Regions from separate parts of the Pseudomonas sp. LG1E9 genome, predicted to be linked through region 1. Evidence: riboswitches for the same ligand, from Rfam matches in the RefSeq annotation. Region 1 holds a riboswitch; each other region holds the start of a gene.

The links. A riboswitch is a leader RNA that binds a small molecule or an ion and turns the genes downstream of it on or off. The one in region 1 is predicted to bind cobalamin.
Region 2: linked by a shared signal. The riboswitch ahead of DNK50_RS22185 (ABC transporter substrate-binding protein) and the one ahead of cobO (cob(I)yrinic acid a,c-diamide adenosyltransferase) in region 1 are both predicted to bind cobalamin.
Region 3: linked by a shared signal. The riboswitch ahead of DNK50_RS15675 (CbtB-domain containing protein) and the one ahead of cobO (cob(I)yrinic acid a,c-diamide adenosyltransferase) in region 1 are both predicted to bind cobalamin.

Annotation. Positions count from the first base shown of each region.
Region 1 is NZ_CP029983.1:5,144,870-5,154,678, reverse strand. Features, by position in the region: gene DNK50_RS23570 (DUF3108 domain-containing protein) at 32-745, opposite strand; gene purN (phosphoribosylglycinamide formyltransferase) at 754-1,404, opposite strand; gene purM (phosphoribosylformylglycinamidine cyclo-ligase) at 1,404-2,462, opposite strand; gene DNK50_RS23555 (DUF2066 domain-containing protein) at 2,806-3,846, shown strand; gene DNK50_RS23550 (AI-2E family transporter) at 3,882-4,955, shown strand; gene hda (DnaA regulatory inactivator Hda) at 5,159-5,863, shown strand; gene DNK50_RS23540 (C40 family peptidase) at 6,077-6,721, shown strand; gene DNK50_RS23535 (C40 family peptidase) at 6,866-7,402, shown strand; cobalamin riboswitch at 7,450-7,703, shown strand; gene cobO (cob(I)yrinic acid a,c-diamide adenosyltransferase) at 7,782-8,393, shown strand; gene DNK50_RS23525 (cobyrinate a,c-diamide synthase) at 8,390-9,754, shown strand; gene bluB (5,6-dimethylbenzimidazole synthase) at 9,751-9,809, shown strand, end outside.
Region 2 is NZ_CP029983.1:4,851,168-4,860,976, reverse strand. Features, by position in the region: gene DNK50_RS22210 (alpha/beta hydrolase fold domain-containing protein) at 1-624, shown strand, start outside; gene DNK50_RS22205 (alkene reductase) at 904-1,956, opposite strand; gene DNK50_RS22200 (LysR family transcriptional regulator) at 2,057-2,938, shown strand; gene DNK50_RS22195 (ABC transporter ATP-binding protein) at 3,420-4,184, opposite strand; gene DNK50_RS22190 (iron ABC transporter permease) at 4,181-5,197, opposite strand; gene DNK50_RS22185 (ABC transporter substrate-binding protein) at 5,194-6,204, opposite strand; cobalamin riboswitch at 6,319-6,513, opposite strand; gene DNK50_RS22180 (DNA/RNA non-specific endonuclease) at 6,551-7,480, opposite strand; gene DNK50_RS22175 (M4 family metallopeptidase) at 7,614-8,678, shown strand; gene DNK50_RS22170 (protealysin inhibitor emfourin) at 8,707-9,012, shown strand; gene DNK50_RS22165 (aldehyde dehydrogenase family protein) at 9,024-9,809, opposite strand, start outside.
Region 3 is NZ_CP029983.1:3,386,794-3,396,602, forward strand. Features, by position in the region: gene metH (methionine synthase) at 1-2,643, opposite strand, end outside; gene DNK50_RS15650 (fatty acid cis/trans isomerase) at 2,809-5,100, shown strand; gene nfuA (Fe-S biogenesis protein NfuA) at 5,320-5,904, shown strand; gene cobM (precorrin-4 C(11)-methyltransferase) at 6,090-6,836, opposite strand; gene DNK50_RS15665 (cobalamin biosynthesis protein) at 6,906-7,298, opposite strand; gene DNK50_RS15670 (CbtA family protein) at 7,295-7,999, opposite strand; gene DNK50_RS15675 (CbtB-domain containing protein) at 8,011-8,199, opposite strand; cobalamin riboswitch at 8,295-8,501, opposite strand; cobalamin riboswitch at 8,544-8,745, shown strand; gene cobW (cobalamin biosynthesis protein CobW) at 8,838-9,809, shown strand, end outside.

The DNA of each region.
Region 1 (9,809 bases):
AGCGAGGCTCCCGTTCAGCTCATCCGCGCAATCAGTTGCCTTTGACAGCCTTGCCGTCAACGGTACCGTCCTGCAGCATGATGTTGTACTCCTTGCCGTCAGTCTCAACCTGGCGCAGGGCAACCAGGATGCCGCCCTGGTCCTTGGCAAACCACATCTGGGTGATGCGCTTGCTTTGGGTCGGGTCACGCACGCGCTCGACCTTGATCGCGTCGATGGAGCCTACTTTGGTCTGGACCTTTTCCGGGCCGATCACGCGGAAGTCGTAGGTGTCGACGTCGGTGCCTTCCACCACGTTGTAGCTCATGCTCTTCTTGCCGGCCGCCACATCGCGTTGCAATGCCAACTGGTAGGTCGACTTGTCGAGCATGCCGCTTTGCAGGGGCACGTTGACCGGGTCTTTGTTTTCAAAGCCGGTGACTTTCTTGGCGGTCTGGTCGAAGTCCAGGTTGATCTTCTTCGCCTTGCCCAGGCCGCCGCGCTCGAAGGTGTAGCTCTTCGGTTGCAGGGCGTCCTTGTCAAACAGGATCACGCTGGTTTCGGTGAGGCTGGCGATCATCATGGAAGCCTTGAAGTTCAAGGTCCAGGTACCATCGCCATTCTTGGCCAGGCTGCGTTCAGCCGAACCACTCATGGGCAACTGTTTCCAGTCGGCGGTGTAGCTGACGGAGAAGGGGTGAAGGTCTGCCGCTTGCACGGCAGGCAAGGCGAACAGCGCAAAAGCGAAGAGCAAGGCGCGACGCATAAAATCTCCTAGGTTCGAATCAAGTGGCCGCTGGCCGCGAGTAACTGACCGTCCAATAATGCACCCTGGTCACCGAGAATCAACCGCCCTTCGGCAAACCAGCGCACAGCCAGCGGGTAAATCCTGTGTTCCTGGGTATGAACCCGTTGCGCAAGTGTCTGCGCCGAGTCGTCAGACTCTACCGGAACCACTGCCTGTACGACCAGAGGCCCGCCATCGAGTTCCTCGGTCACAAAGTGCACGCTGCAACCATGCTCGCTGTCACCGGCGTCGAGGGCGCGCTGATGGGTGTGCATGCCTTTGTATTTGGGCAGCAGGGAAGGGTGGATATTGAGCAGGCGCCCGTCGTAATGCCGTACGAAATCAGCGCTGAGGATGCGCATGAAACCGGCCAGTACCACGAGTTTGGGGTTGAAGGCGTCGATGAGTTCGATCAAGGCGCTGTCGAAGGCCTCGCGGCCCTCGAAAGCCTTGTGATCCAGCGAGCGGGTATCGATACCCGCGTCCCTGGCGCGTTGCAGGCCGTAGGCGTCGCTGCGGTTGGAGATCACCGCCGCGATGCGCACCGGGCTGTCGCCGGTGCGCGTGCTGTCGATCAGGGCCTGCAAGTTACTGCCGGTGCCGGAGAGCAGCACCACGACATCACAGGTCTGGGACATCAATGAGCCTTGAGGTTCTTCAGTTCAACCTGGGCCGCGCCTTCGGCAGCGGTGGCGATCTGACCGATGACCCAAGGCTGCTCGCCGGCTTCACGCAGGACGTTCAGCGCGGTTTCCACGTGCTCTTGCGCCACGCAGATCACCATGCCCACGCCGCAGTTGAGCACGCGGTGCATTTCGGTTTCGTTGACGTTGCCTTTCTCTTGCAGCCAGTCGAAGACCGCAGGACGCTGCCAGCTGGCCACGTCGACAATCGCCTGGGCGCCTTTTGGCAGCACGCGCGGGATGTTGTCCAGCAGGCCGCCGCCGGTGATGTGGGCCATGGCCTTCACCGCGCCGGTGTCCTTGATCAGCTTGAGCAGTGGCTTGACGTAGATGCGGGTCGGGGCCATCAGCAGGTCGGTCAGCGGCTTGCCGTCGAGTTGGATGTTCTCGATGTCGGCGCCGGACACTTCGATGATCTTGCGGATCAGCGAGTAGCCGTTGGAGTGCGGGCCGGAGGACGGCAGGGCAAGCAGGGCGTCGCCGGCAGCCACTTTGGAGCCGTCGATGATGTCGGCTTTCTCGACAACGCCAACGCAGAAACCGGCCAGGTCGTAGTCTTCGCCTTCGTACATGCCTGGCATTTCAGCGGTTTCGCCGCCGACCAGGGAGCAACCCGACAGTTCGCAACCCGCGCCAATACCGGTAACCACCTGGGTAGCGGTTTCGACGTTGAGCTTGCCGGTGGCGTAGTAGTCGAGGAAGAACAACGGCTCGGCGCCGCATACCACCAGGTCGTTGACGCACATGGCAACCAGGTCAATGCCGATGCTGTCGTGCTTGTTCAGGTTCAGCGCCAGGCGCAGCTTGGTGCCCACGCCGTCGGTGCCGGACACCAGAACAGGCTGCTTGTAGCCGGCCGGGATTTCGCAGAGGGCGCCAAAACCGCCCAGGCCGCCCATGACTTCGGGGCGCGCAGTGCGCTTGGCGACGCTCTTGATGCGTTCGACCAATGCTTCACCGGCGTCGATGTCTACACCGGCGTCCTTGTAGCTCAGGGAGGGTTGCTTGCTCATGATCCAGGCCTTTAGGGGGGATTCAGGGGTAACGACCGAGCGGGCAGGCGCTTTTGGTAAAAGGCCCGGCCGGGGACGGTCTGCGAAGGCGCGCGATTTTATCAGGCTTGAGGGGCAGCGGCCATCCTCGGGCCGACGGGCAGGGCCATATAGGTTAAAAAAATGCTAATCGCCTCAGCCGTGGCGCGTATTAAGGTATAGCCTTGAACCCGCTATCGTTATGACAGCATGAAAACTTACCAGGACCCTGTGAATGTTTTGCCGGTCGCCGTGGTCACAGCCATGGCAAACCGAGTTCACGCGGTCTGTTCCAGCCGCTAAATTTGTCGTTCGGGAATCTTCCATGCGTCTGTGTAAATTCTTCTTTGTGGGCTGCTTGTCGTTGGTCAGCCTGGCGAGTCATGCCGAAACCCTCAATGGCCTGTATCAAGTACTTGAACCCGTCACCAGCCAATCGCCCCAAGAGCGCGATCAGGCGACCCAGCGCGCTGTGCAGACCCTGGTGATCCGCCTGACCGGCGACGCCAAGGCCGCCGATGGCGCAGGCCTGGCGGCGATTCGCAAGGATCCGCAGCAAATCATCACTCAGTACGGCTACGACGCCGGCCCGCCCGAGAGCTTGCAAGTGGACTTCGACCCCGTCACCACTGACCGTGCGCTGCGTGATGCGGGCCTGTCGATCTGGGGTAGCAATCGGCCGTCGATCCTCGGCTGGTGGCTGAACGATTCCACCGAAGGCAGCAGTCTGGTGGGGGATGGCCAGACCGTTGCCCAGGCGCTGCGGCGTGCCGCGCAACACCGTGGCTTGCCGTTGCGTCTGCCGCTGGGGGATCTGGATGAACAGGTCGTCGCCACGGCGCCGAACCTGGAGAGCGCTGACGCCACGCCGTTGCGCGCCGCGTCCGAGCGCTATGGCGCTGATGCCTTGCTCGCCGTGCACGCACGTCAGGAAGGCAATCAATGGCAGGCCAAATGGCGTCTCTGGCTGGGTGAGAAGAGCGATCAGGGCACTGTGCAGGGCGCCGACACCGGCGCGGTCGCCGATGCCGTGATGCTGGCGGTCAGTCAAAAACTGGCGCCGCGTTTTGCGGTCAAGCCGGGCGTGAGCACCGAACAATTGCTGGAGGTGCAGGGGATGACCCTGGAGCGTTATGCCGCGCTGGGTCATCTGCTGGAGCCGTTTGGTGGTCAGCCGCAGCTGGTTGATGGCAATCGCATTGTGTACCGGGTCAATGGCAGCGCCGATCAGTTGCGTACCCAGTTGAGCCTGGCCAAGTTGCAGGAGATTCCTGCGGGTGAGGCGCAGGCCGCGCAGCCGGTCGTTGAAGGCGCGCAACCGGCTGGCGCCCCTGAGCCTCAGGCACAACTGCGTTTTCGTTGGTAACAGTTCTTCCTTATATAGAAGCAATGGAGTGGTTTATGGCGGATACGCGTCGTTGGGTGTGGCTTGGCGGGATCGTCCTGCTGTGCGTTTTTGTGTTCTTGCTGCATTCGATCCTGACGCCGTTCCTGGTTGCGTTGTTGCTGGCCTATCTGTTCGATCCGGTGGTGGATCGCCTGGAAAAAGCCGGCCTGTCGCGGACCTTGGGCGTAGTGGCAGTGTTTGCGCTGTTCACCTTGATCATCACCGCGCTGGTGCTGGTGCTGGTGCCGATGCTGGCCAAACAACTGTTTCGCCTCTATGAGCTGGCGCCGCAGATGCTCGACTGGTTGCAGCACACGGCAATGCCGTGGGCCCAGGCCAAGTTGGGGCTATCGGACGGTTTCTGGAAGTTCGACAAGGTCAAGGCGGCGATCAGCGAGCATATGGGGCAAACCACCGATATCGTCGGTGTGATCCTCAGTCAGGCCACGGCGTCGAGCCTGGCATTGATCGGCTGGTTGACCAACCTGGTGCTGATTCCTGTGGTTGCGTTCTACCTGCTACGCGACTGGGACATCATGATGGCCAAGATTCGTAGCCTGCTGCCGCGTGATCGTGAGGAGCGCATCGTGTCCCTGGCCGGTGAATGCCATGAAGTGCTGGGTGCATTCGTGCGTGGCCAGTTGTTGGTGATGTTGGCCCTGGGGGTTATCTACGCCGCAGGCCTGATGGCCATCGGGCTGGAGCTGGGCCTGTTGATTGGCTTGATCGCTGGTCTGGCTGCCATTGTTCCTTATATGGGCTTTGTGATTGGTATCGGTGCGGCGCTGGTAGCTGGTCTGTTCCAATTTGGCGGCGACCTGTACCCGATGCTCGGGATTATTGCGGTGTTCATGGTCGGCCAGGCCCTTGAAGGCATGGTGCTGACGCCGTTGCTGGTGGGGGATCGGATCGGGCTGCACCCGGTTGCGGTGATCTTTGCGATCCTGGCGGGCGGCGAGCTGTTTGGCTTTACTGGCATCTTGCTGGCATTGCCTGTGGCCGCGGTGATCATGGTGCTGGTGCGCCATATGCACGATCTGTACAAGGATTCGGATGTGTACACGGGCGTCGAAGACCCCGACCTGTAACCGCTGCGTCACAAACCCGGCTCCGGCCGGGTTTGTTGTTTATGGGGTGGTGGCGTCAAACAATCCGCGTAAAACCGGCAAGTTAACGCAAACCTTTGATTTTGCTTGTGGTCTGCTGCATTGTGCACCCGGCGTCACGGGTATAAACTTTGCAAACTTTACACAGAGGCCACTAGCGGTTCGATGGGAGCCGTTCAGTCAGCATGAAACCGATTCAGCTGCCCTTAGGTGTGCGTCTGCGTGATGACGCCACCTTTATCAATTACTACCCAGGCGCCAATGCCGCTGCACTCGGCTATGTCGAGCGGCTCTGCGAAGCCGACGCCGGGTGGACTGAAAGCCTGATCTATCTGTGGGGCAAGCACGGCGTGGGGCGTACCCACCTGTTGCAGGCCGCTTGCCTGCGCTTCGAGCAGATCGGCGAGCCGGCGGTGTACCTGCCCTTGGCTGAGTTGATGGATCGCGGCATCGGCATCTTCGATAACCTTGAGCAATACGAACTGGTGTGCCTGGATGACCTTCAGGCGATTGCCGGCAAGGCCGATTGGGAAGAGGCGCTGTTTCATCTGTTCAACCGCTTGCGTGACAGCGGTCGGCGTTTGTTGATCGCTGCCTCCACCTCGCCGCGCGAGTTGCCCGTCAAGCTGGCTGACCTCAAGTCGCGCCTGACCCTGGCGCTGATCTTCCAGATGCGCCCGCTGTCCGACGAAGATAAATTGCGCGCCCTGCAATTGCGTGCCTCCCGTCGCGGCCTGCACCTCACCGACGAAGTCGGGCACTTTATCCTCACCCGTGGCACTCGCAGCATGAGTGCGCTGTTCGACTTGCTCGAACAGCTCGATCAGGCCTCCTTGCAGGCCCAGCGCAAGCTGACCATCCCGTTCCTCAAAGAAACCCTAGGCTGGTAGCCAGCCCTTTGTTTTCAAGGGTTTTGGCAAATTCCAGGCGTCAGAAAACCCGCGTTTGGGCCGGTTTGGCCACGCGAAAGGCGTCTATAGGGTGTTAAGGGCTTAGATGTCATAGTCCAAACAAGAAGTCACATAGATCACGATTGAATTTGCAAATCGATGTGATAGAGGGCATAGTCTCGGCTTCTTTACACATCAGCCACGGTCGTGCCCATGCTAAATCGCTTCGCACCCCTCGTGCCTCTCGCACTCGTTACCCTGTTGTTTGGTTGCGCCTCCCATCCTCAACAGGTGGTTGAGCAGCAAAAGCCTCAACAACATGCCCAGGCAAAATTCGTTGCAGCGCAGTCTTCCACTGTCTATCAGGAAGCTCTTTATAAAGAAGAGCAGGCAACCGAGAAAGAACTGGCCGACTTCTCCGGCAACAAGCCTTATCAGCTTCCAGTTCTGGCCGACAGCATCCTCGAACGTGGCATGTCCCTGATCGGTACCCGTTACCGTTTCGGCGGTACCTCTGAAGCCGGTTTCGATTGCAGCGGTTTCATCGGTTATCTGTTTCGTGAAGAGGCTGGCATGAACCTGCCACGCTCCACTCGCGAAATGATCAACGTGAAAGCACCGTTGGTCGCGCGCAACAACCTCAAGCCCGGTGATCTGCTTTTCTTCAGTACTGCAGGCCGTGGTCGTGTCAGCCACGCCGGTATCTACCTGGGCGATAACCAGTTCATCCACTCCAGCAGCCGTCGCAGTGGCGGTGTTCGAGTCGACAGCCTGGGCGACAGCTACTGGAGCAAAACCTTCATCGAAGCCAAGCGTGCACTCGCCATGGCCCCGACGACAGTTACCGCTAGCAAGTAAACTTAAAGTGATACTTGAAGTTTGACGTGTAAGCGCTAGAATCCCTGGACATTGTTGTAATCCGTTCGCGCGAGCTTTGCTTGCGCGTTCTGGTTTTCAGCGTTCGGCAGCGAAAGCCGCATCCAGACCAGGATTGTTTTGCACATGTCGACGTCAGCCCGCCTTGTTCTCCTCGTGTGCGCCGCGCTGCTCAGCGCTTGCGCCAGCCGTCCACCGCCCGCTCCTGTCGCGGTCAAGCCCAAGCCGGTGTTCAACTACTCCACCCAGAATTTCTCACCTGCTGCCGAAGACGTGCTCTTCCGTGCGCTGGGCCTGGTCGGCACGCCTTATCGCTGGGGCGGCAACACGCCGGACTCGGGCTTTGATTGCAGCGGCCTGATCGGCTTTGTGTTTCGCGACGCCGCCGGGATTTCCCTGCCGCGCACCACCCGCGAACTGATCGTGATGCGCGCCCAGGACGTGAGCGAGCAGAACCTGCAAACCGGCGACCTGCTGTTCTTCGCCACCGGCGGTGGTTCGCAGGTCAGTCATGCCGGGATCTACGTGGGCGAAGGCCGTTTTGTCCATGCGCCGCAAACCGGCGGTACGGTGAAGCTGGATACCTTGTCCAAGGCGTATTGGCAGAATGCCTACCTGAGCGCCAAGCGTGTGTTGCCGGGGAATCTGGCGCGCAATCCTTAAAAGCAGCTGCAAGCTTGAAGCTTGCAGCTAGCCCCTCAACCCACTAACCTTCGCCGCTTGTTCCAGGTGCTCTGTGACCCATGGGTCGACGGAGTGAAACAGGGAAGCCGGTGAGTGAGCGCGCTTGTACACAGCGCCGCCGCAATTCCGGCGCTGCCCCCGCAACGGTAAATGAGTCAAGACGCTGCTTTTGCCACTGTATCGCTCGCGATATGGGAAGGCGCAGCGTTGGCCTGTGTGCTCTCTATAAGAGCAGCGCCACTCATGAGCCCGGAGACCGGCCTGGATCATTCAACAGCATCACGGTGGGCGATGCTTGGCTGTCTGTTTTTTCTTTTTCCTGCCCGCCGTTTTTGTCCAGCCCCAACGGAGAGCTGCCATGACCTATACCCCCGACCGCGACGAACGCCACCTGGCGCGCATGCTGCGCAAAAAAGCCGTGATCGACGAGCGCATTGCCAATTCCCCCAACGAATGCGGCTTGCTGCTGGTACTTACCGGCAACGGCAAAGGCAAGAGCAGCTCGGCGTTTGGCATGCTCGCGCGCGCCATGGGCCATGGCATGCAGTGCGGCGTGGTGCAGTTCATCAAGGGGCGCAACAGCACAGGTGAAGAGTTGTTCTTCCGCCGCTTCCCCGAGCAAGTGCGCTTCCATGTCATGGGCGAAGGTTTTACCTGGGAAACCCAGGACCGCCAGCGCGATATCGCCGCCGCCGAAGCTGCCTGGGCGGTGTCCCGCGAGCTGCTGCAAGACCCAGCCATTGGCCTGGTGGTGCTGGACGAACTGAACATCGCCCTCAAGCACGGCTACCTCGACCTGGACCAAGTGCTCAGCGACCTGCAAGCCCGCCCGCCGATGCAACACGTGGTGGTCACCGGCCGTGGCGCCAAGCCGGAACTGATCGAGATGGGCGACACCGTCACCGAAATGGGCATGCTCAAGCACGCATTCCAGGCCGGTATCAAGGCACAGAAGGGCGTCGAACTTTGAATCAGCCCCGTCATTGCCCAGCCGTATTGATCGCCGCACCGGCGTCCGGCCAGGGCAAAACCACCGTCACCGCTGCGCTGGCGCGTTTGCACCGCAACCTGGGGCGCAAGGTGCGTGTGTTCAAATGCGGCCCGGACTTCCTCGATCCGATGATCCATGAGCGCGCCAGCGGTGCACCGGTGTATCAATTGGACATGTGGATGGTGGGTGAACAGGAAAGTCGCCGCCTGCTGTGGGAAGCAGCGGGGGAGGCCGACCTGATCCTGATCGAAGGCGTGATGGGCCTGTTCGACGGCACGCCCTCCAGCGCCGACCTGGCGCGCCACTTCGGCGTGCCGGTGCTGGGCGTGATTGATGGCACCGCCATGGCCCAGACCTTTGGGGCCCTGGCACTGGGCCTGGCGCGCTACCAGCCGGATCTGCCGTTCGCCGGCGTGCTGGCCAACCGCGTCGGCACGTTGCGCCATGCGCAGTTGCTTGAAGGCAGTCTCACCGAAGGCCTGCGCTGGTATGGCGCACTGTCCCGCGAGACCGGAATCGAGCTGCCGAGCCGTCATCTGGGTCTGGTGCAAGCCAGCGAACTGAATGACCTCGATGCACGGCTGGATGCCGCCGCCCAAGCCTTGGGCAGCAGTTGCGAAGTCGCCTTGCCGCCGCCCGTTACCTTCGCCGCGCCTGAAGTGATCGACGCCGAGCCGCTGTTGGCCGGTGTCCGCATTGCCGTGGCCCGCGACGAAGCCTTCGCCTTTACCTACGGCGCCAGCCTCGACCTGTTGCGGGCGATGGGCGCTGAACTGACGTTTTTCTCGCCGATCCATGACCACGCGTTGCCTGACGCCGACAGTCTCTATCTGCCCGGCGGCTACCCTGAATTGCACCACCAGGCGCTGTCTGAAAATACCCCGATGCTCGACGCCATTCGCGCGCACCACGCGGCGGGCAAGCCGTTGCTTGCTGAGTGCGGCGGCATGCTCTACCTGCTGGACTCGCTCACCGACGTCGATGGCCACCGCGCCGAACTGCTTGGCTTGTTGCAGGGTGATGCGGTGATGCAGAAAAAATTGGCGGCACTGGCCCTGCAAAGTGTCGACTTGCCGGAAGGCACATTGCGCGGGCATACCTATCACCATTCGTTGACCACGACCGCGTGGGAACCGATTGCTCGCGGCCTGAGCCCCAATGGAGGGCGCGGCGCCGAAGCGGTTTACCGACAAGGGCGCATGACGGCTTCCTACGTGCACTTTTACTTTCCGTCGAACCCGCTTGCGGTGGCCGCATTGTTTTTGCCTCTCACAGGGGAATGCATCCGAAATGTGGGAGGGGCGGTGCGACGATTCGACTTGCCCCCGATGAAGCCATGACCGACAACGCCTTCCCCGAGGCCGACCGCGATGCCGTCTACCGCGCTATCGCCGA
Region 2 (9,809 bases), 290 kb from region 1:
GTGGCGGTGGTGTCGGTGGATTATCGGCTGGCGGTGGACACACCGGTTGAGGGGTTGATGGAGGATTGCCTGACGGCGGCGCGTTGGTTGCTCAGCGACGATGAGTTCAAGCACCTGCCCGTTATCGTCGTGGGCGAGTCGGCCGGCGGGCATTTGGCGGCAGCCACGTTGCTGGCGCTCAAGCAATGGCCCGCGCTGCTCCAGCGTGTGAGCGGCGCGGTGCTGTATTACGGCGTTTATGATTTGACCGGTACGCCGAGTGTACGCAGCGCCGGGCCGGAGACCTTATTGCTGGATGGGCCGGGCATGGTTGAGGCCCTGCGCATGCTGACGCCGGGGATCAGCGATGACGAGCGCAGGCAACCGCCGTTGTCACCTCTGTATGGCGACTTCGACGACCTGCCTCCGGCATTGATGTTTGTGGGGGAGCTGGACCCGCTCAAGGACGACACGCTGTTGATTGCGCAGCGCTGGCCCCAGGCCGAGGCCCATCTGCTGCCGGAATCGGCCCATGGGTTTATCCATTTTCCGGTGGCGATGGGGGAGGCGGTGTTGGCGTACAGCCGCAAGTGGATGACTGAGCGCATCGATGGCAAGCGGACAACCTTGTTTATGCCGCTTTAACGATTGCCCTCAACCTCTGCGTCGGACCGGCCTGTTGGGGTGAGCAAGCCTGTTGTGGTGAGCGGGCTTATTTGGGGTGAGCCGGTTTTTGTGTGGTGAGCGGGCTTGTTGTGGTGAGCGGGCTTGCCCCGCGCTGGGCTGCGAAGCAGCCCCAAAACCAGGCAACTCGGTTTGTCTGGAAAAGCGGGGGTGGTTCTGATGGGTCTGCTTCGCAGCCCAGCGCGGGGCAAGCCCGCTCACCACAAGTATCACCCAGGCTCAGTAGCCGAGTGGTGCACCTCAGAGCGCAGGGTAATCGATGTAACCCTCGGCACCTGGCGCGTAGAAGGTGTCCTTGTCGGGCACATTCAAGGCGGCACCGCTGCGAAAACGCGCTGGCAGGTCCGGGTTGGCCAGGAACGCGTTACCAAAAACCGCCGCATCGGCGTTGCCTTCGGCGATCAAGCTGTCGGCGCTGTCCCGAGTCAGCCCGCTGCCCACCAAATAGCGGCCATCGAACAACGGGCGCAACGCGGCGTGGTAGTCAAAGCTAGCCCCGAACAGTGCCACATGCAGGTAGGCCAACTTCAGCCCGCGCAGTTGCGTGACCAGGTAGGTGTAGGTTTCCTGCGGGTTGGCATCGCTGATGTCGTTGAAGTTCATCTCGGGGGAAATCTTGATGCCCACGCGATCAGCGCCTACTTCATCGGCCATCGCCTTGAGGACTTCCAGCACGAAGCGGCTACGGTTTTCCACCGAACCGCCGTACTGATCGTCGCGTTGGTTGCTGCCGCTGGAGAGGAATTGCTCGGGCAGGTAACCGGAGGCGGCGTGCAACTCCACACCGTCAAAGCCCGCTTCGATTGCCCGGCGTGCGGCCTGGCGGTAGCTGTCAACCACGCCACCGATCTGCGTCACGCTCAGTGCTTGGGGTGTGACGAAATCCTGCAGGCCGGTCGCGGTCCAGGTCTGGCCCGCCGGTTTGATCGCCGAGGGGGCCAGCGGTAGCCCACCGTCAGCCAACAACGAGGGGTGAGACACCCGTCCGCAATGCATCAGTTGCATGAAAATGTGGCCACCTTGGGCATGTACGGCGTCGGTGACGGATTTCCAGGCGGCCACCTGTGCGGCGGTTTCGATGCCTGGGGTGCGCGCATACCCTTTGCCCGATGCGTCGGGGAACACACCCTCGGAGATGATCAAACCGGCTGTGGCGCGCTGCGCATAATAGGTGGTCACCAGGTCGGAAGGCACACCGGCGTCGTCGGCGCGCGAGCGGGTCATTGGCGCCATGACCAGGCGATTGGCGAGGGTGTAGCGACCGAGGGCAAGGGGAGAAAAAAGAGCATTCATGGCGGTGTTCCTCATCAGTGATGGGGTTATGATTGATCAATCCGATTTCGGGATAAATGGCTCAAACGCGAAATGACTAATCCACTGATGGGATAATGTTGTGGAATTTCTCAACGATATGGCGCTGTTTGTCGAGGTGGTGAAGGCTCGCAGTTTCAGCCGTGCGGCCGAGACCCTGGGCATGCCGAACTCGACGCTGTCCCGGCGCATCAGCGAGCTGGAAAAAGGCATCGGCCTGCGGCTGTTGCACCGCACCACGCGCAAGATCGAGCCCACCGAGGCTGGCCAACTGTACTTTGAGCGCTGCAAGCGCATTGTCGATGAGGCCCGCCTGGCCCATGAGCAACTCGGCGAAATGCTCGCCCAGCCCAACGGCGTGCTGCGCGCCTCGTTGCCGGTGGATTTCGCGATGGTCTACCTGGCGCCGTTGATTGCCGAATTTTCCCGGCTGTATCCGGGTATCACCTTCGAACTCGATTTAACGCCACGCCAGGCCGACCTGATCAGTGATCCGGTGGACGTGGTCATTCGCATGGGCGAGCCCGCCAATTCCAATCTGATCGCACGCAAACTCGCGAACATGCGCCGAGCGCTGTACGCCTCGCCCCAGTACCTGGAACGCGCTGGCCTGCCTGCGCAGCCCGCAGACCTGGCGCATCACGAATGTTTGCGCATGCGCGGTTCAAGGGCGCATCAATGGGGCTTGGTGTCGGGTGTGGATAAGGTGGAAGTCGACGTAAGCGGGCGGTTTGAACTCAACAGCGTAGGCATGCTCCGGCGGCTGGCCGCATTGGACCTGGGCATTGCGCTGCTGCCTGAGGGCATTGCCGAACAGGATGTGGCCAGCGGCATACTGCGTAGAGTGTTGCCCGATTGGCATGGCACATCGGTGCCTGTCTATGCGCTCACCGAAACCCGCCTGCTGCCGGCGAAGACTCAACGGTTTATCGATTTTTTGCGCGACAGGCTGGAGGATGCGTGACAGGCCCGGTAACTTTCTGCACTACCAACGAATGGGTGAATGATGAATATTCAGACGGTCACCGTTGCCGAGATTCCGCCAGGGGTTTGAGATTGTGGATGTCGAGGACGATCCGGTGTGGTGCACGACGCCTATGCAGCGGTATTTATAGGGCTGTGGTGAGCGGGCCTGCTGTGGTCACAGGGATTGTTGTGGTCACCGGGCCTGTTGTGGTGAGCGGGCTTTTTGTGGTGAGCGGGCTTGCCCCGCGCTGGGCTGCGAAGCAGCCCCCAACCAAACGCTGAGGTTTTGCTGAAGAATCGTGGCGGTCTTATTGGGGCTGCTTCGCAGCCCAGCGCGGGGCAAGCCCGCTCACCACAGAGAGCTCACATACCACTAAGAACTCACCTGCCCCAAAGCACTCACATGTCACAAAGAACTCATGTGCCACAGCAGGCCAAGGTGCCACAAAGGACTCATCAGCCACAACAACCCTGGTGACTCAGTTGGAGCGCAACCGCAAGATCTGCGCCCCATCAAACGGGTCGGTCAGGTAATGTCCCTGCACCCCAAACGTGTCCTGCAAGCGTTGCGGCGTCAGCACCTGCAGCGGTGTGCCCAACGCCACCAAACACCCGCGATCCAGCACGGCCAAGCGATCACAGGTCAGCGCCTGGTTAAGATCATGCAGCGCAATCAATGTCGTCACCGGCAACCCCTGCACGCCCTTCAGGATCGCCAGTTGATGCTGGATATCCAAGTGATTGGTCGGCTCATCCAGCAACAGGATCTGCGGCCGTTGCGCAAGGGCGCGGGCGATGTGCACGCGTTGGCGTTCGCCGCCGGAGAGGCTGCGCCAGGCGCGTTGGCTCAGGTGGGTGGCGTCGACGTCGTGCAGGGCCTGGACGACGATGGCGTTGTCGTCGCTGGACCACGGGCTCAGCGCCGACAGCCACGGCGTGCGGCCCAGCGCCACGGCGTCGAACACGCGGATGGCGTCGTCGGTGTCGGCTTGTTGCTCCACCACGGCCAACTGCTGCGCAATGGCGCGGCGCGAAAGGTCGCCCAGCCGCTCGCCGCCCAGCCGCACCTCACCTGACGCCGGTGTGCACAAGCCCGCCAGCAGTTTGAGCAAGGTGGATTTACCGGAGCCGTTCGGGCCGACAATCCCCAACGTCTCGCCCAACTGCACCTCCAGGTGAATGTCGCGCAGCAACTCGGCGTCGCGCACCTTGAAGCCCAGGCCGGTGCAACTGAGTACGCTCATCGTGCATTCCTCCGGCCGATCAGGATCAGCGCAAACACCGGCGCGCCGACCAAGGCGGTGACCACGCCCACCGGAATCACCTGGCCTTTGATCAAGGTGCGCGACAGCACATCCGCCGCGATCAAAAACAGTGCGCCGCCCAAGGCGCTGGCCGGCAGCAAACGCGAGTGCCCAGTGCCGAGCAGCAGGCGTACCGCGTGGGGGATCACCAGGCCGACAAAACCGATGGAGCCGACAATCGACACCATTACCGCCGTCACCAGTGCCGCGCAGCCCACCAGCACAAATTGCACGCGGCGTACCGGAATGCCAAGGGACGCCGCCGAGTCGCTGCCAAAGGTGAACGCATCCAGCGCACGCCGATGCCACAGGCACACCGCCAAGCCGGCCACTGCCACCGGCACCGCCAGCCACACCGACGGCCAGCGCACGCCGCTGAGGTTGCCCAGCAGCCAGAACATGATGCCGCGGGCCTGCTCGGAACTGGCCGACTTGGTGATCAGGAATGCGGTGAGCGCATTGAACAGCTGCGAACCGGCGATGCCTGCAAGGATGATCTGGCCGGTGCCGCTCATGGAGCTGCTGGCCCGCGCCAGCAGGATCACCAGGGCAAACGCCGCCATGGCGCCGACAAACGCGCCGGCCGACAGCGAAATCAACCCGCCGCCCACGCCCATCAGCGCGACCAATACCGCGCCGGTCGATGCGCCGGCGCTGATGCCCAGCAAGTAAGGGTCAGCCAGCGGGTTGCGCAGCAACGACTGCAAGATCACCCCGCAGGTGGCCAGCCCCGCACCGCACGCGGCGGCGACCAGGGCGCGGGTCAGGCGGTAGTTCCACACCACGCCTTCGTCGATGGGGTCGAGCAGGTAGCCGGCGTTCCACAGTTTGTTGGCGAGCACTTGCAGCACCACTTGCGGCTCGATGGCGGTTTCGCCGATGGCCACGCCGGCGAGTACGGCGATCAATAGCAGCGTCAGGGCGAGCAGGGTGCGGATCACGCTTTTATTCATTTGTGCAGGTCGTAGCCGTCGATGGCGCCAGCCAGTTGTTCAAGGCCATCGAACGTGCGGATGCTGGCCTGCAGCGCCAGGGCGTCGAGGATGATGATGCGGTTGTTTTTCACCGCGTCCATGTTGCGCGTGACCGGGTCGCTGCGCAGGAAGGCGAGTTTCTTTTCATGGTCATCGGCGGGGTAGCGGCGGCGGTCCATGCGGGCGATCACCAGGAAGGTCGGGTTGGCCTTGGCGATGGTTTCCCAGCCGACGGCGGGCCACTCTTCATCGGACTGCACCACGTTGTGCAGGCCGAGGGTTTCGAGCATGAATTCGGGGACGCCCTTGTGGCCGGCCACATACGGGTCGCTGGCCATCTCGGAGCTGGAGAACCACACCAGCGCGCTGGCGTGCTTGAGGCCCTTGCTCTGCACGGTGGCGACGGACTTGGCCAGGCGCGCCTTGAGGTCATCGTTGAGCTGTTGGCCGCGCGCCTGTACGTCGAAAATCTCGGCCAGCTGGCTGATGCTTTTGTAGATGGTCTCGATGCGGAACGGCTCCAGCCGCGTGCCGTCGGCGCCCACCAGGTTGTCCTTGCCTTCGCAGTCGGAGGGCAGCAGGTAGGTCGGGATCTTCAGTTCATGGAATTGCTCGCGGGTGCCCACCACACCTTGCGGGCCGACCACCCATTCCAGCTCGGCAGCCACCAGTTGCGGGCGCTTGGCGATCACGGCTTCGAAGCTCGGCTCGTTGTTGGCCAGGCGTTCGATCTTGTCGTTCTGCGCCTGGTACTGGGGCAGCACACGGTTGAACCACAGCGAGGTGCCGACCACTTTATCGCCGACGCCCAAGGCATACAGCATTTCGGTGGCGGCCTGGCCGATGGTCACGCTGCGCGCAGGAGCTTGCGGGAAGGTCACGGCATTGCCGCAGTTTTCGACCGTCAGCGGGTAGTGAGTGGGCGCCGCTTGGGCCAGGGCACAGAAACCCAGGCCGGTGATCAGGGCAATAACGCGTGGCAGCATCGGGCGATCTCCGTGTGAACCGTAGTTGAAACAGGGGCAGTACGGCTCGGAAATACGCCCTCGAACGCTGCCGGTCGGGCAGGCAAGGATGTCCTTCCCGGACACCCCGCCGGTTAGTGATTGTGCTGGGCCGGCAGGTCTCCTGACTGATGCGTCGTCGCCACGCTCCGACCTTCCCGGACGAGGTCCAGTGGCGTTAAGGAGCAGGCTCGGCACCTACAGTTGCGGGGGCAGTTTCGATTGGCGCCGCGGGCGGCGTTTCGAATTCCCTATTAGTCCCGTGGGGGAACCGGCGGCGGTATGGTAGTTGATTCAGCCTCGCAGAGGGAGGCTGAAGTTCAGTGGCTCACAGACGAATGTCTTGGGGGCCCTGGATCAGCGCTTCAATTCGCGTGCCGGTGGCGCGCTCTTCGTTGCTGAACCCGTCGTAGTCGGCCAGGTTGCCGAAACGGATGCCGGTCAATTGCTCGATCTGGATCACGCTGCGCTGGTAGGTCCGCAGTTGGCCAAATACCAGCTCAAGCTGACCCAATTCGCGGCTTTGGTCGATCATGTAGGCACTGGCCGACGGCTTGCCGTCGTCGCTGAGGTAGGCGACCACTTTCCAGAACGCCTTGGGGATTTTGACGCCCCGGTACACGCGGTCATCGTCGCCGAACACCGGCCCGGTAAACACCGTGGCCCGCGCTTTCCAGCGTTGCGTGTTGTCGAGGATGTAGTCTTCAAGCTCCAGCCAGGTCTTCTGGTTAAAGCCGCTCATCTGCGGTGAGCAGTTGGTGAAGTGGAACGTATCGAGGTTGGCGGTTTTTGCCTCGTCGCCCCAATTGGGATCCTGGCGCCGCACCAAGTGGCCGCGATCCAGGCCATTGCCGGCGTAGAGGTCTTCGCCTATCTGGGCGTCGGTGGGCAGGCGGCCGTCGTAGGCCCAGGTGTCGTTGCTGCGCACGATATCCACGTGTTTCCCGCCGTCGATATTGACGCCCACGTAGAGTGCCAGTCGTCGGGCGCGTGACATCGTGATGGAGAAATGCGTGTAGTCCAGGCGCTTTGGCTGCGCATCAGGCGCCAGGGCCTGCGCCACGGTGGGCCAGGGCACCTCGAAGCTACCGAGGAAATCGTCGGCGTACCCCTGGCGGTTTTTCAGGTCTTTGGCCGGGGTGACACGCGGCGTCGCGGCCCGGGCTTCCAACAGGGTTGGGCTGGCCGCGAGCAGCGGCCGCAGGTCGGCGAGCCGGGGGCGATAGGTCAGGTCGGCGTTGGCTTTACGTGCTGGCATCGGGCGGTCCTCACGGGGGTTGGATCAACATGACTGCAACATAGGTTGATGACAATTGATGTCGAGTCAAGCCATGGCGGCTATCCTGAAAACGGTCGTCCAGACGCTCACCCCTCGCAAAAGGAGCCAGCCAATGTGTGTTCGCCAGCCTCATCGCAATCCGATTTTTTGCCTGATCCCGCCGTACATGCTCGACCAGATCGCGCGCCACGGTGATAAAGCCCAGCGCGACGTCGCGTTGCGTACGCGGGCCAAGGACAGCACGTTCCGTTCGCTGCGCATGGTCGCGGTGCCCGCCAAGGGCCCCGCGCATATGGCCCTGGCCATCGGCGCCGAAAAACGCCGCTCGATCTACAGTGCCGAAGGCTCCGACAGCCTGCCTGGCAAGCTGATCCGCGCTGAAGGCCAGCCTGCCAGTGGTGATGCCGCAGTGGACGAAGCCTATGATGGGTTGGGCGCCACCTTCGACTTTTTCGACCAGGTGTTCGACCGCAACTCCATCGACGATGCCGGGATGGCGCTGGACGCCACCGTTCATTTTGGCCAGGACTACAACAATGCGTTCTGGAATTCGACGCAGATGGTGTTCGGGGACGGTGATGCGCAGTTGTTCAACCGCTTCACCGTGGCCCTGGACGTGATCGGCCATGAACTGGCCCACGGCGTGACTGAGGATGAGGCCAAGTTGATGTACTTCAATCAATCCGGTGCGTTGAACGAGTCGCTGTCGGATGTGTTCGGCTCACTCATCAAGCAGTACGCGTTGCAGCAAAAGGCCGAGGACGCCGACTGGCTGATCGGCAAAGGGTTGTTCACCAAGAAAATCAAAGGCACTGCCTTGCGCTCGATGAAGGCACCGGGCACCGCGTTTGATGACAAGCTGCTGGGCAAGGACCCGCAGCCGGGGCATATGGATGATTTTGTGCAAACCTATGACGACAATGGCGGCGTACATATCAATTCCGGGATTCCCAACCATGCGTTCTATCAGGTGGCGACGAAGATCGGTGGGTTTGCCTGGGAGCGGGCAGGGCGCATCTGGTATGACGCCCTGCGCGATGCACGGTTGCGGCCGAACTCGGGGTTCCTGCGTTTTGCGCGTATCACCTACGACGTCGCCGGTCGTTTGTACGGGGCGAACAAGGATGAGCAGAAGGCCGTCAAGGTAGGCTGGAAAGCCGTGGGCATCAACGTCTGACATGCCGCCAGGGCGGTGAGGAACAGCCATGCGAATTTCGATCAAGGAAAACGGCGGCCCGGCATTTTTTCCGGGCCTGGCGAAACCGAACAGTGTGGAGCTGGAGAAGCTGCCCGAGCCGCAACAGCAGGAGTTGCGGCAACTGATCGAAGCTTCAGACTTCTTCAAGTTGCCGCAAAGCACGGCGCCTGAGCCTGGCAAACCGGGCCAGGTGCATTACACCCTGACGGTCAGCGAGGGTGAGCGCGAGCACACAGTGTGTGTGCTCGCGCCGGTGAAGTCCCAGGCCCTGGATGGGTTGGTGCAGTGCGTGCGGCGGCATGTTCGCTGTTGAACCCCGAGGGGTTACTTGCGATCCAGCCATACCGTCTGCGCGTTGCAGAACTCGCGCACACCAAAGTGCGACAGCTCGCGGCCGAATCCACTTTTCTTCACGCCACCAAACGCCACCCGTGGGTCGGAGACGCTGAAGGCGTTGACAAAGATCCCGCCGGTTTCCAGTTGATTGGCGATGTCCCGCGCCTTCGCCGCGTCAGTGGTGAAGATGCTCGCGGTAAGGCCGAACTCGCTGTCGTTGGCCAGGGCCACGGCGTGGTCGGCGTCGCGGGCGGTGATGATCGAGGCTACCGGGCCGAACAGCTCCTGTTTGAACGAGGTCATCTGGTCGGTGACGTTGGCCAAAACGGTCGGCGCGTAGTAGTTGCCGTTGCCTGCGACTTTATCGCCACCCAGCAGCAGGGTCGCGCCTTCTTCCAGGGTGGCCTGGACCTGGCCGTGCAGCTCGTCGCGCAGGTCGAAACGGGCCATTGGGCCGATGTAGGTGGCCGCTGACGTCGGGTCGCCCATGACCAGGGCGCGGCTGGCTTCGACGAATTTGGTGGTGAAGGCTTCAACCACGCCTTCTTCGATGATCAGGCGCTTGGCGGCGGCGCAGACCTGGCCGCTGTTCTGGAAGCGGCCGATCAGCGCGGCCTGTACGGCGGCATCGAGGTCGGCGTCGTTGAGCACGATGAACGGGTCGGAGCCACCCAGTTCCAGCACGCATTTTTTCAGCGCGGCACCGGCCTGGGAGCCGATGGCGATACCGGCGCGCACGCTGCCGGTGAGGGTAACGGCGGCGATGCGTGGGTC
Region 3 (9,809 bases), 1.8 Mb from region 1:
GCCGGCCTTCAATTCCTTGGACAGCAACTGCGTAGCCACGCCCACCGCACGGGAGGCGTCGGTGACGTAGATCACCGCGTCGTTGCTGTACTTGGGCTCGATCTTCACCGCTGTGTGCGCCTTGGACGTCGTCGCACCGCCGATCATCAGCGGCAGGTGGAAGTCCTGGCGCTGCATCTCGCGGGCCACATGCACCATCTCGTCCAGGGACGGGGTGATCAGGCCGGACAGCCCGATGATGTCGCACTTCTGTTCCTTGGCCACCTGCAGGATTTTCTCGGCCGGCACCATCACGCCGAGGTCGACGATGTCATAGCCGTTGCAACCGAGCACCACGCCGACGATGTTCTTGCCGATGTCATGTACGTCGCCCTTGACCGTGGCCATCAGGATCTTGCCCTTGGCTTCGGGCTTGTCGCCTTTTTCCAGCTCGATGAACGGAATCAAGTGGGCCACGGCCTGCTTCATCACGCGGGCGGATTTCACCACCTGGGGCAGGAACATTTTGCCCGCGCCGAACAGGTCGCCGACGATGTTCATGCCGGACATCAGCGGGCCTTCGATCACTTCGATCGGGCGTGCGAACGACTGTCGGGATTCCTCGGTATCTTCAACAATGTGCGTGGTGATGCCCTTGACCAGCGCATGTTCCAGGCGCTTGTTCACCGGCCAGCCGCGCCATTCCTCGGTCTCGGCTTCTTTGACGCTGCCGTCGCCCTTGTACTTGTCGGCGATGGCGAGGAGGGCGTCGGTGCCTTCCGGGGTGCGGTTGAGCACCACGTCTTCCACGGCGTCACGCAGCTCGGCCGGGATCTGGTCGTAGATCTCCAACTGGCCGGCGTTGACGATGCCCATGGTCAGGCCGTTGCGGATCGCATAAAGCAGGAACACCGAGTGGATCGCCTCGCGCACCGGGTTGTTGCCACGGAACGAGAACGACACGTTGGACACGCCGCCGGAGGTCAGCGCGTACGGCAGCTCGTCGCGGATGTAGGCGCAGGCGTTGATAAAGTCGACGGCGTAGTTGTTGTGCTCTTCGATACCGGTGGCGACCGCGAAGATGTTCGGGTCGAAGATGATGTCTTCCGGCGGGAAGCCGACTTCATTGACCAGGATGTCGTAGGAGCGCTTGCAGATTTCCTTTTTGCGCGCCTCGGTGTCGGCCTGGCCGGCTTCGTCGAAGGCCATTACCACCACGGCGGCACCGTAGCGCTTGCACAGCTTGGCGTGATGAATGAACTGCTCGACGCCTTCCTTCATGCTGATGGAGTTGACGATGCCCTTGCCCTGGATGCACTTGAGGCCGGCTTCGATCACTTCCCACTTGGAGGAGTCGATCATGATCGGTACGCGGGAGATGTCCGGCTCGCCGGCAATCAGATTGAGGAAGGTCACCATGGCCTTCTTCGAATCGAGCATGCCCTCGTCCATGTTGATGTCGATCACCTGGGCACCGGCTTCCACCTGTTGCAGGGCGACTTCCAGGGCTTCGGTGTAGTTGTCTTCGCGGATCAGACGGGCAAAACGCGCGGAACCGGTGATGTTGGTACGCTCGCCGACATTGACGAACAGCGAGCTGCGATCAATCGTGAACGGCTCCAGACCCGACAGGCGACAGGCCTTGGGAATGTCCGGGATCGGGCGCGGCGCGTAACCGGCCACGGCCTTGGCGATGGCTTCGATATGGCCCGGTGTGGTGCCGCAGCAACCGCCGACGATGTTGAGAAAGCCGCTCTGAGCGAACTCTTCGATGACCTTGGCGGTTTCCGATGGCAGCTCGTCGTACTCGCCGAATTCGTTGGGCAGGCCGGCGTTGGGGTGCGCCGACACATGGGTGTTGGCCTTGTTGGACAACTCTTCCAGGTACGGGCGCAGCTCGCTGGCGCCGAGGGCGCAATTGAGGCCCACGGAAATCGGCTTGGCATGGGCGACCGAGTTCCAGAATGCTTCGGTGGTCTGGCCCGAGAGGGTACGGCCAGAAGCGTCGGTGATGGTGCCGGAGATCATGATCGGCAATTCGATATCCAGCTCTTCAAACACGCCCTGCACGGCGAAGATCGCGGCCTTGGCGTTGAGGGTGTCGAAGATGGTCTCGATCAGGATCAGGTCGGCGCCGCCTTCGATCAGGCCTTTGGTAGCCTCGGTGTAGTTTTCCACCAGTTCATCGAAGGTGACGTTGCGGTAGCCGGGGTTGTTCACATCGGGCGACAGCGAGCAGGTGCGGCTGGTCGGGCCCAGGACGCCGGCAACGAAGCGTGGCTTGTCCGGGTTCTCGGCGGTCTTGGCATCGGCGATCCTGCGCGCCAGGCGTGCACCTTCGACGTTCAGCTCGTAGGCCAGCTCTTCCATGCCGTAGTCGGCCATGGAAATGCGCGTGGCGTTGAAGGTGTTGGTTTCGAGGATATCGGCGCCGGCATCCAGGTAGGCCTTCTCGATCCCGCCGATCACGTCAGGGCGGGTAATCACCAACAGGTCATTGTTACCCTTGACGTCGCTTGGCCAGTCAGCGAAGCGTTTGCCACGGTAATCGTGCTCTTCCAGCTTATAGCTCTGGATCATCGTGCCCATGCCGCCGTCGAGGATCAGGATACGTTCCTTGAGGGCGTGGTGAAGGGCGTGCAGACGAGCGCTACGATCGGACATGGGACTACTCTGGTCAGGCATTACGGAGGGCGTGGATCATAGCAAACCTGTGCGGATTTGCGGCATGTCAGGCTTTTGCATGAATATCGCTCATGTTGTGAGGGGCGATGGCCCGGTAGAATCATCGCAATTTTTCAGCGCATGCATTGAATCGGGACCGGATACATGTCACTTCGTCTTATCGTCAGCGCCGTCCTGGCCTTGATCGCCAGTACTGCGCAGGCAGCAGGTCCCGCTCCGGCGATTTCCTACACCCGCGACATTCAACCGATTTTCACCGAGAAGTGCGTGGCCTGCCATGCCTGCTACGACTCCGCCTGCCAGCTCAACCTGGGCAGCGCCGAGGGCGCGGCGCGGGGCGCGAGCAAGATGCCGGTGTATGACGGCGAACGCAGCCAGGCCGCGCCGACCACCCGTTTGTTTTACGACGCATTTGGCAAGCAGGCCTGGCAGCAGAAGGGCTTCTATTCGGTGCTGGACGCCCAAGGCAGCCAGGCCGCGCTGATGGCGCGCATGCTGGAACTGGGGCATAACGCGCCTTTGCAACCCAATGCCAAGTTGCCCGATGACATTGTGTTGGGCCTGAACCGCGAAAACATGTGCGCCACCCCTGGCGAGTTCAATGCCTATGCCGGCGCCCATCCCAGAGAAGGCATGCCCCTGGCGGTCACGGGCCTCACCGACCAGCAATACCAGACGCTGCAACGCTGGCTCGCGTCCGGCGCGCCGATTGATCAGCAGGGCCTGGCGCCGAGTGCCAACGAAGCCTTGCAGCTTCTACAGTGGGAAAACCTGCTCAACCAGCCCGGCGCCCGTGAAAGCCTGGTGGCGCGCTGGTTGTTCGAGCACTTGTTCCTGGCCCATATCTATTTCGAGAACGGCGAGCCAGGGCATTACTTCCAGTGGGTGCGCTCGCGTACGCCGAGTGGGCAGCCCATCGACCTGATCAACACCCGTCGCCCCAATGACGACCCAGGCACGCGGGTCTACTACCGTCTGTGGCCGGTGCAGGGCGTGATTGTGCACAAGACTCACATCACCTATCCGTTCAGCGCTGCGAAAATGGCGCGTATCAAAGACCTGTTCTACAGCGGCAACTGGCAGGTCAACGCCTTGCCGGGTTATGGCCCGGGCCGCCGCGCCAATCCGTTCGACACCTTCGAGGCGATCCCGGCCAAGGCGCGCTATCAGTTCATGCTGGATGACGCCGAGTACTTTGTACGCACCTTTATTCGCGGGCCGGTGTGCCGTGGGCAGATCGCCACGGACGTGATCCGCGACAACTTCTGGACCCTGTTCCAGGACCCGGACCACGACCTGTACATCACCGATGCGCGGTACCGCGGCCAGGCCACGCCGCTGCTGGCCATGCCGGGGCAGAACGACGACGTGGGCAGTGTGCTGAGCCTGTGGTTGGCCTATCGCGACAAGCGCAACAGGTACGAGGCGCTGCGCCGGGATAGTTATGCCGATTTGCCGCCGCCGAGTTGGTCGAGCCTGTGGGCGGGCAATGACAACGCGTTGCTGAGCATCTTTCGCCACTTCGACAGTGCATCGGTCACCAAAGGCCTGATTGGCGAAGTGCCGCAGACGATGTGGCTGTTCGACTATCCGTTATTGGAGCGCACCTATTATCAGTTGGCGGTGAATTTCGATGTGTTCGGCAACGTCTCGCACCAGGCCCAGACTCGGTTGTACTTCGATTTGATCCGTAACGGTGCAGAGCAGAACTTCCTGCGCTTGATGCCGGCGGACGCTCGTGAAGGCTTTATGGATGATTGGTATCAGAACAGCGGCAAGATCAAGCTGTGGCTGGATTACGAAGCGATTGATGACGATAAACCTACAGGCTTGCACTTGAATGAACAGGACCCCAAGCGGGACTTCGCCAACCAGTTGATTGCCCGTTACGGTGATCTGAATGCGAGCCCGGACCCGATTAATCGGTGTTCTGGCGCGTATTGTTCGCGTGACGGGATTGACCCGGCCTTGCAGGATGCTGAGCAGGCGCTTAGCCGGTTGACGTCGCGTCCGGCGGCGGGGCTGAAGGTGATTGATCAGTTGCCTGAGGCGACGATGCTGCGGGTTGAGACTGCCAGCGGGCAGCGTGTGGTCTATAGCCTGCTGCGCAACCGTGCCCACAGTAATGTGGCGTTTTTGCTGGGCGAGGCGTATCGCTATCAGCCGGGGCTGGATACCTTGACCCTTTATCCGGGGGTGCTCAGTAGCTATCCGAATTTCATCTTCAATATTCCGGCAGGGGACGTGCCGGCGTTTGTGGCGCAGATGGAGCAGGCCAAGGACGCCCAGCAGTTTGAGAGGATCGTTGATCGTTGGGGGGTACGCCGGAGCCATCCGTTGTTTTGGCAGTATTTCCACGATTTGTCGGAGTATGTTCGGGAGACTACGCCGGTTGAGGCGGGGGTCCTGGATATGAATCGGTATGAGAATTTGTGAGTGGTGGGTTGGGGGAGCGCTCTCAGATCAAAAGCAAGCGCGCGGCGGCCTTAGAGCAGACCGGGTTGTTAAGTCGAGCCCCCTCCCACATGTTGATCTCCATATATCAGGTAGGTGTCACGCCACCACCCGCCAAAACCTAACCCGACAAAAACACTGGGACTTTGTACCTCCGTAATAATTTGGCGTAAACTCCGGGCAAGCCTGTGAGGAGTTTCCATGACTGCCATAACCATTACCGACGCCGCCCACGATTACCTGGCTGACCTGCTGTCCAAGCAGAACACCCCAGGTATCGGCATCCGCGTCTTTATCACCCAGCCCGGCACCCAGTACGCCGAGACCTGCATTGCCTATTGCAAGCCTGGTGAAGAGAAACCTGAAGACACCGCCCTGGGGCTCAAAAGCTTCACCGCGTACATCGACCACTTCAGTGAAGCTTTCCTGGACGATGCCGTAGTCGACTATGCCACCGACCGTATGGGCGGCCAGTTGACCATAAAGGCGCCCAACGCCAAGGTGCCGAGCGTCAACGCCGACAGCCCGGTCAACGAGCGCATCAACTACTACCTGCAAACCGAGATCAACCCAGGGCTCGCCAGCCACGGCGGTCAGGTCAGCCTGATCGACGTCGTTGATGACGGTATCGCGGTGCTCAAGTTCGGCGGCGGTTGCCAAGGCTGCGGCCAGGCGGACGTGACCCTGCGTGAAGGCATCGAGCGTACCCTGCTGGAGCGCGTCCCGGAGCTCAAGGGCGTACGTGACGTGACCGACCACACGCAGAAAGAAAACGCCTACTACTGAGTAAGGCGTTCACTGCGAACAAAAAAACGGCGCCCCGTGAGCGCCGTTTTTTTTCGCTTAAAATTCATTGCTTTACGCAATACATCTAACAAAGAAGATCAACTGTGGGAGGGGGCTTGCCCCCGATAGGGTCATATCAGCCGCCACCTAAGCAACTGGTACGCCGCCATTTGTGAGGTAAAAGCTCATGGCCGATAAAGGTGCGCATGCCCCGCCCGATACAGCGACGATTCACTGAAACTGTCACTCGCCAACACCCGTCCCACCACAATCAGCGCCGTACGCCGAAAACCCTTGGCCTCGACCTTTCCGGCAATGTCACTGAGCGTGCCCACCGCCCAATCCTGATCCGGCCACGTGGCGCGGTGCACCACGGCAATCGGGCAATCAGCGCCATAGTGCGGCAGCAGTTCGGCGACGATTTTCTCCAGATGGTTGACCCCCAGATGAATCGCCATGGTTGTCCCATGCCGCGCCAGACTGTCGAAGTCCTCGCCGGCCGGCATGCTGGTTTTATCGGCATAGCGGGTCAGGATCACGCTTTGGGCGATGTCCGGCAGGGTCAGTTCGGTCTCCAGCAGCGCGGCGCAGGCCGCTACGGCGGTGACGCCAGGGATGATCTGGAATGGGATGCCCAGTTCACGCAAATGACGGATTTGCTCGCCGATTGCGCCGTAGAGGCTCGGATCACCGGAGTGTACGCGCGCGACGTCCTGGCCTTTGGCGTGGGCAGTCTTGATCAGGTCGATGATCTGCTCCAGGTGCAGTTCGGCGCTGTTCACCACCTGTTCTGCCTGATGCCCCTCCAGGACCGCAGCGGGCACCAGCGAACCGGCGTAAATGATCACCGGGCAACTACGGATCAGCCGCTGGCCTTTGACGGTGATCAATTCCGGGTCGCCGGGGCCTGCGCCGATGAAGTAGACGGTCATTGGGGAGTTCCTGTCAAAAACGGGCGAGCATGAAGATTGCTCATGATCGGGGAGGGCGATTATCGGGGTTTAACCGGCGCAGGCCAACGCAAAGGTGGCTTGGGCGGTTTTTTTGCGGGTGATGAGCAACCGGGCAGGCGCGCCGCAGAGCTGTTCCGCAAGGGCCAGGGCGGCGCTTTCGGCGATGCCGTAACAGCCCGTATGGGCGAACGCGACGGCGGACTTGTGGCTGAGTCGGTCTGCATAAGCGGCCAGTTGCTCGGCGCTGAAGCATTGCAAAGGCAGATTCAACTGCCGCGCCAGCGCCAGCAAGCCTGGCTCGTCCTGTTTGCGGTCGATGCTGGCCAGTGCGGTGATGCTGTGGCGATCAATCCCGCCCTCGGCGAGGGCGGTATCCAACAGCGCCAGCAGGGCGTGAGCCGCACAACCGCGCTGGCAACCCAGGCCGACCACGTAGGTCATGCCGAGTATTGATCGTCGCGGTTGCGGCGGAACAGCCAGGCGCTGATCAGGCCCAGGGCCAGCCAGAACGCCCCGTTGGTCAGTTGCGAGGCGATTTTGAACTGCGCTTCCAGGGCTTGCGGCGCGAGCATCGCATGCACTTCCGGTTGCGGCGCGCCGATCACGTGCGGTACCGCAAGGATGGCAGCGCCGAGCACTTTGAGCAGCCAGTTGCGGCCGAACACGATGAGCGCAATCCCGGCAGCGGTGGAGGCCGCAGTGCCGATCCACCACGTCTGGCGCAGCGCCAGATCAGCGGCTGCCGTGCCCGGCAACTCGGGCGGCAGGCCCATCGTCGGCGCCAGCACAAAGGTTGCGTAACCGGCCAAACCCCACAGCAGGCCTTGTGCCGTGCGGGTGGGCGCACGCAAGGTGTAGAGGCCGGCCAACATCAGCGCGAAACCGACCGCTACCACCAGGTTGCCACCCGTAGTGGACAGCACGCGCTGCCAGCCGTCTTCCGGCTCCCAGGCTTCGGCATCGTGGGTGTGGGCAGCAGCGCCGGCGGCGTGTTCGTGCACCACTTCGGTGGCTGCAGGGGCTTTTTCAAAGGTTTCCGCCTGCAATATCAGCGGGGCGACCCAAAAGCTTTGCAGCAGGGTCAGCAGCAGGGCGGCCAGCAAGCCGGTGAACCCTGCGGTTTGCGCAATACGCTTGATCATGTCGGCAGGTCTCAGTGGCACGGGAACGCGGCGCTGTGGCGAGTATCGTGGGCAGCGTTGTGCACCGCCTCGATATGCGAGAAACCGGCGAAATACACCAGGCACGCGCCGAGAATCGACGCACCGATGGCGGCGGTCAGGCGTTGGCTCAGGGTAGAAGTGCTGCTGGCGGAGGGCGAAGTGCTGCTGATGATCGACATGGCGCGTCCCTTTCAGGTGTCTGGGTGAAACGAGCGCATGAAAACCCCGCGAGCCAGGCACGCAGGGTTCCGAACAGCGCCCGCCCACCGCGGGTTTGTTATCTGATTTTGCGGGCCGGTCTCCGGGCTTGCGAGGGACACTGGGTCTATAAAGCATCGCCTTCCCATGCCGTACTGGCACAGTGGATCTGACGCTTCACTCGCTTACCGTTGCGGGGGCAGCACCGGACTGGTCATGGCGTGCATGATTTACCGGTTTCCCGTTTCACCCCGTGAGGGGCACCCGAAACAAGATGTGTAGGAGAGCATGGGCGGGGGACGGTAGTCAAATGCGGCAAGCCCCTGTAGCCTTGCACCTTCGAGGTTCTTCGGCCCAGGCCGAAGCTAAGAAGGGAACGCGGTTCAAGCCGCGGCTGCCCCCGCAACTGTGAAGGGTTCATCCGACTGCCACGCCACTGCCATCAACGGCGGGAAGGCGCAGCCGGCGCCGGTCTCGCGACCCGCAAGCCCCAAGCCAGGAGACCTGCCTCGCAACCGATTTTCCAATTCAACCGGGCGGGGTGATCCGGTGACGAAATCCGCTTCTGCGCCATGCCGCAGGGCCTATCGTCCCGTATGCCCGCCCCCAAGGGCATCCGATGAAAACACTGGCCAAACTTCCCGTCACCATCGTTACCGGCTTCCTCGGCTCGGGCAAAACCACCTTGCTGCGCCATATGCTCGACAACGCCCAGGGTCGTCGCATCGCCGTGATCGTCAATGAGTTCGGCGAGCTGGGTATTGATGGTGAAATCCTCAAGCAGTGCTCCATTGGTTGCACCGAAGAAGAAGCCAACGGCCGTGTCTACGAACTGGCCAACGGCTGCCTGTGCTGCACCGTTCAGGAAGAATTCTTCCCGGTGATGCGCGAATTGGTCGCCCGTCGCGGCGACCTTGACCATATCCTTATCGAAACCTCGGGCCTGGCCCTGCCAAAACCACTGGTACAAGCCTTCCAGTGGCCGGAAATCCGCAGCGCCTGCACGGTAGACGCGGTGATTACCGTGGTCGACAGCCCGGCCGTGGCCGCTGGCACCTTCGCTGCGTTCCCCGATCAAGTGGACGCCCAGCGCAAGCTCGACCCGAACCTGGACCACGAGTCGCCGCTGCACGAGCTGTTCGCCGACCAACTGGCCAGCGCCGACCTGGTGATCCTCAACAAGTCCGATCTGATCAGCCCGCAAGACCTGGCCCGTGTGCGCCTGGAAGTCGCCGAAGAGCTGCCGCCAGCCGTGAAGATCATCGAAGCCAGCAGCGGTCGCGTACCCCTGGACGTGCTGATTGGCCTGGGTGCTGGGTCCGAAGAGCACATCGACGGTCGTCACAGCCATCACGATCACCACCACGAAGGTGAAGACGACCACGATCACGATGCGTTTGACTCCATCTCCATCGACCTGCCTCAAGCCGATGAAGCGCTGCTGCTCGACGCCTTGACCCAGCTGGTGGTGCAGCACGGCATCCTGCGCGTCAAAGGCTTCGCCGCGATCCCGAACAAACCGATGCGCCTGCTGATCCAGGGCGTGGGCACCCGTTTCGACAAACACTTCGACCGCGCCTGGACGGCCGAT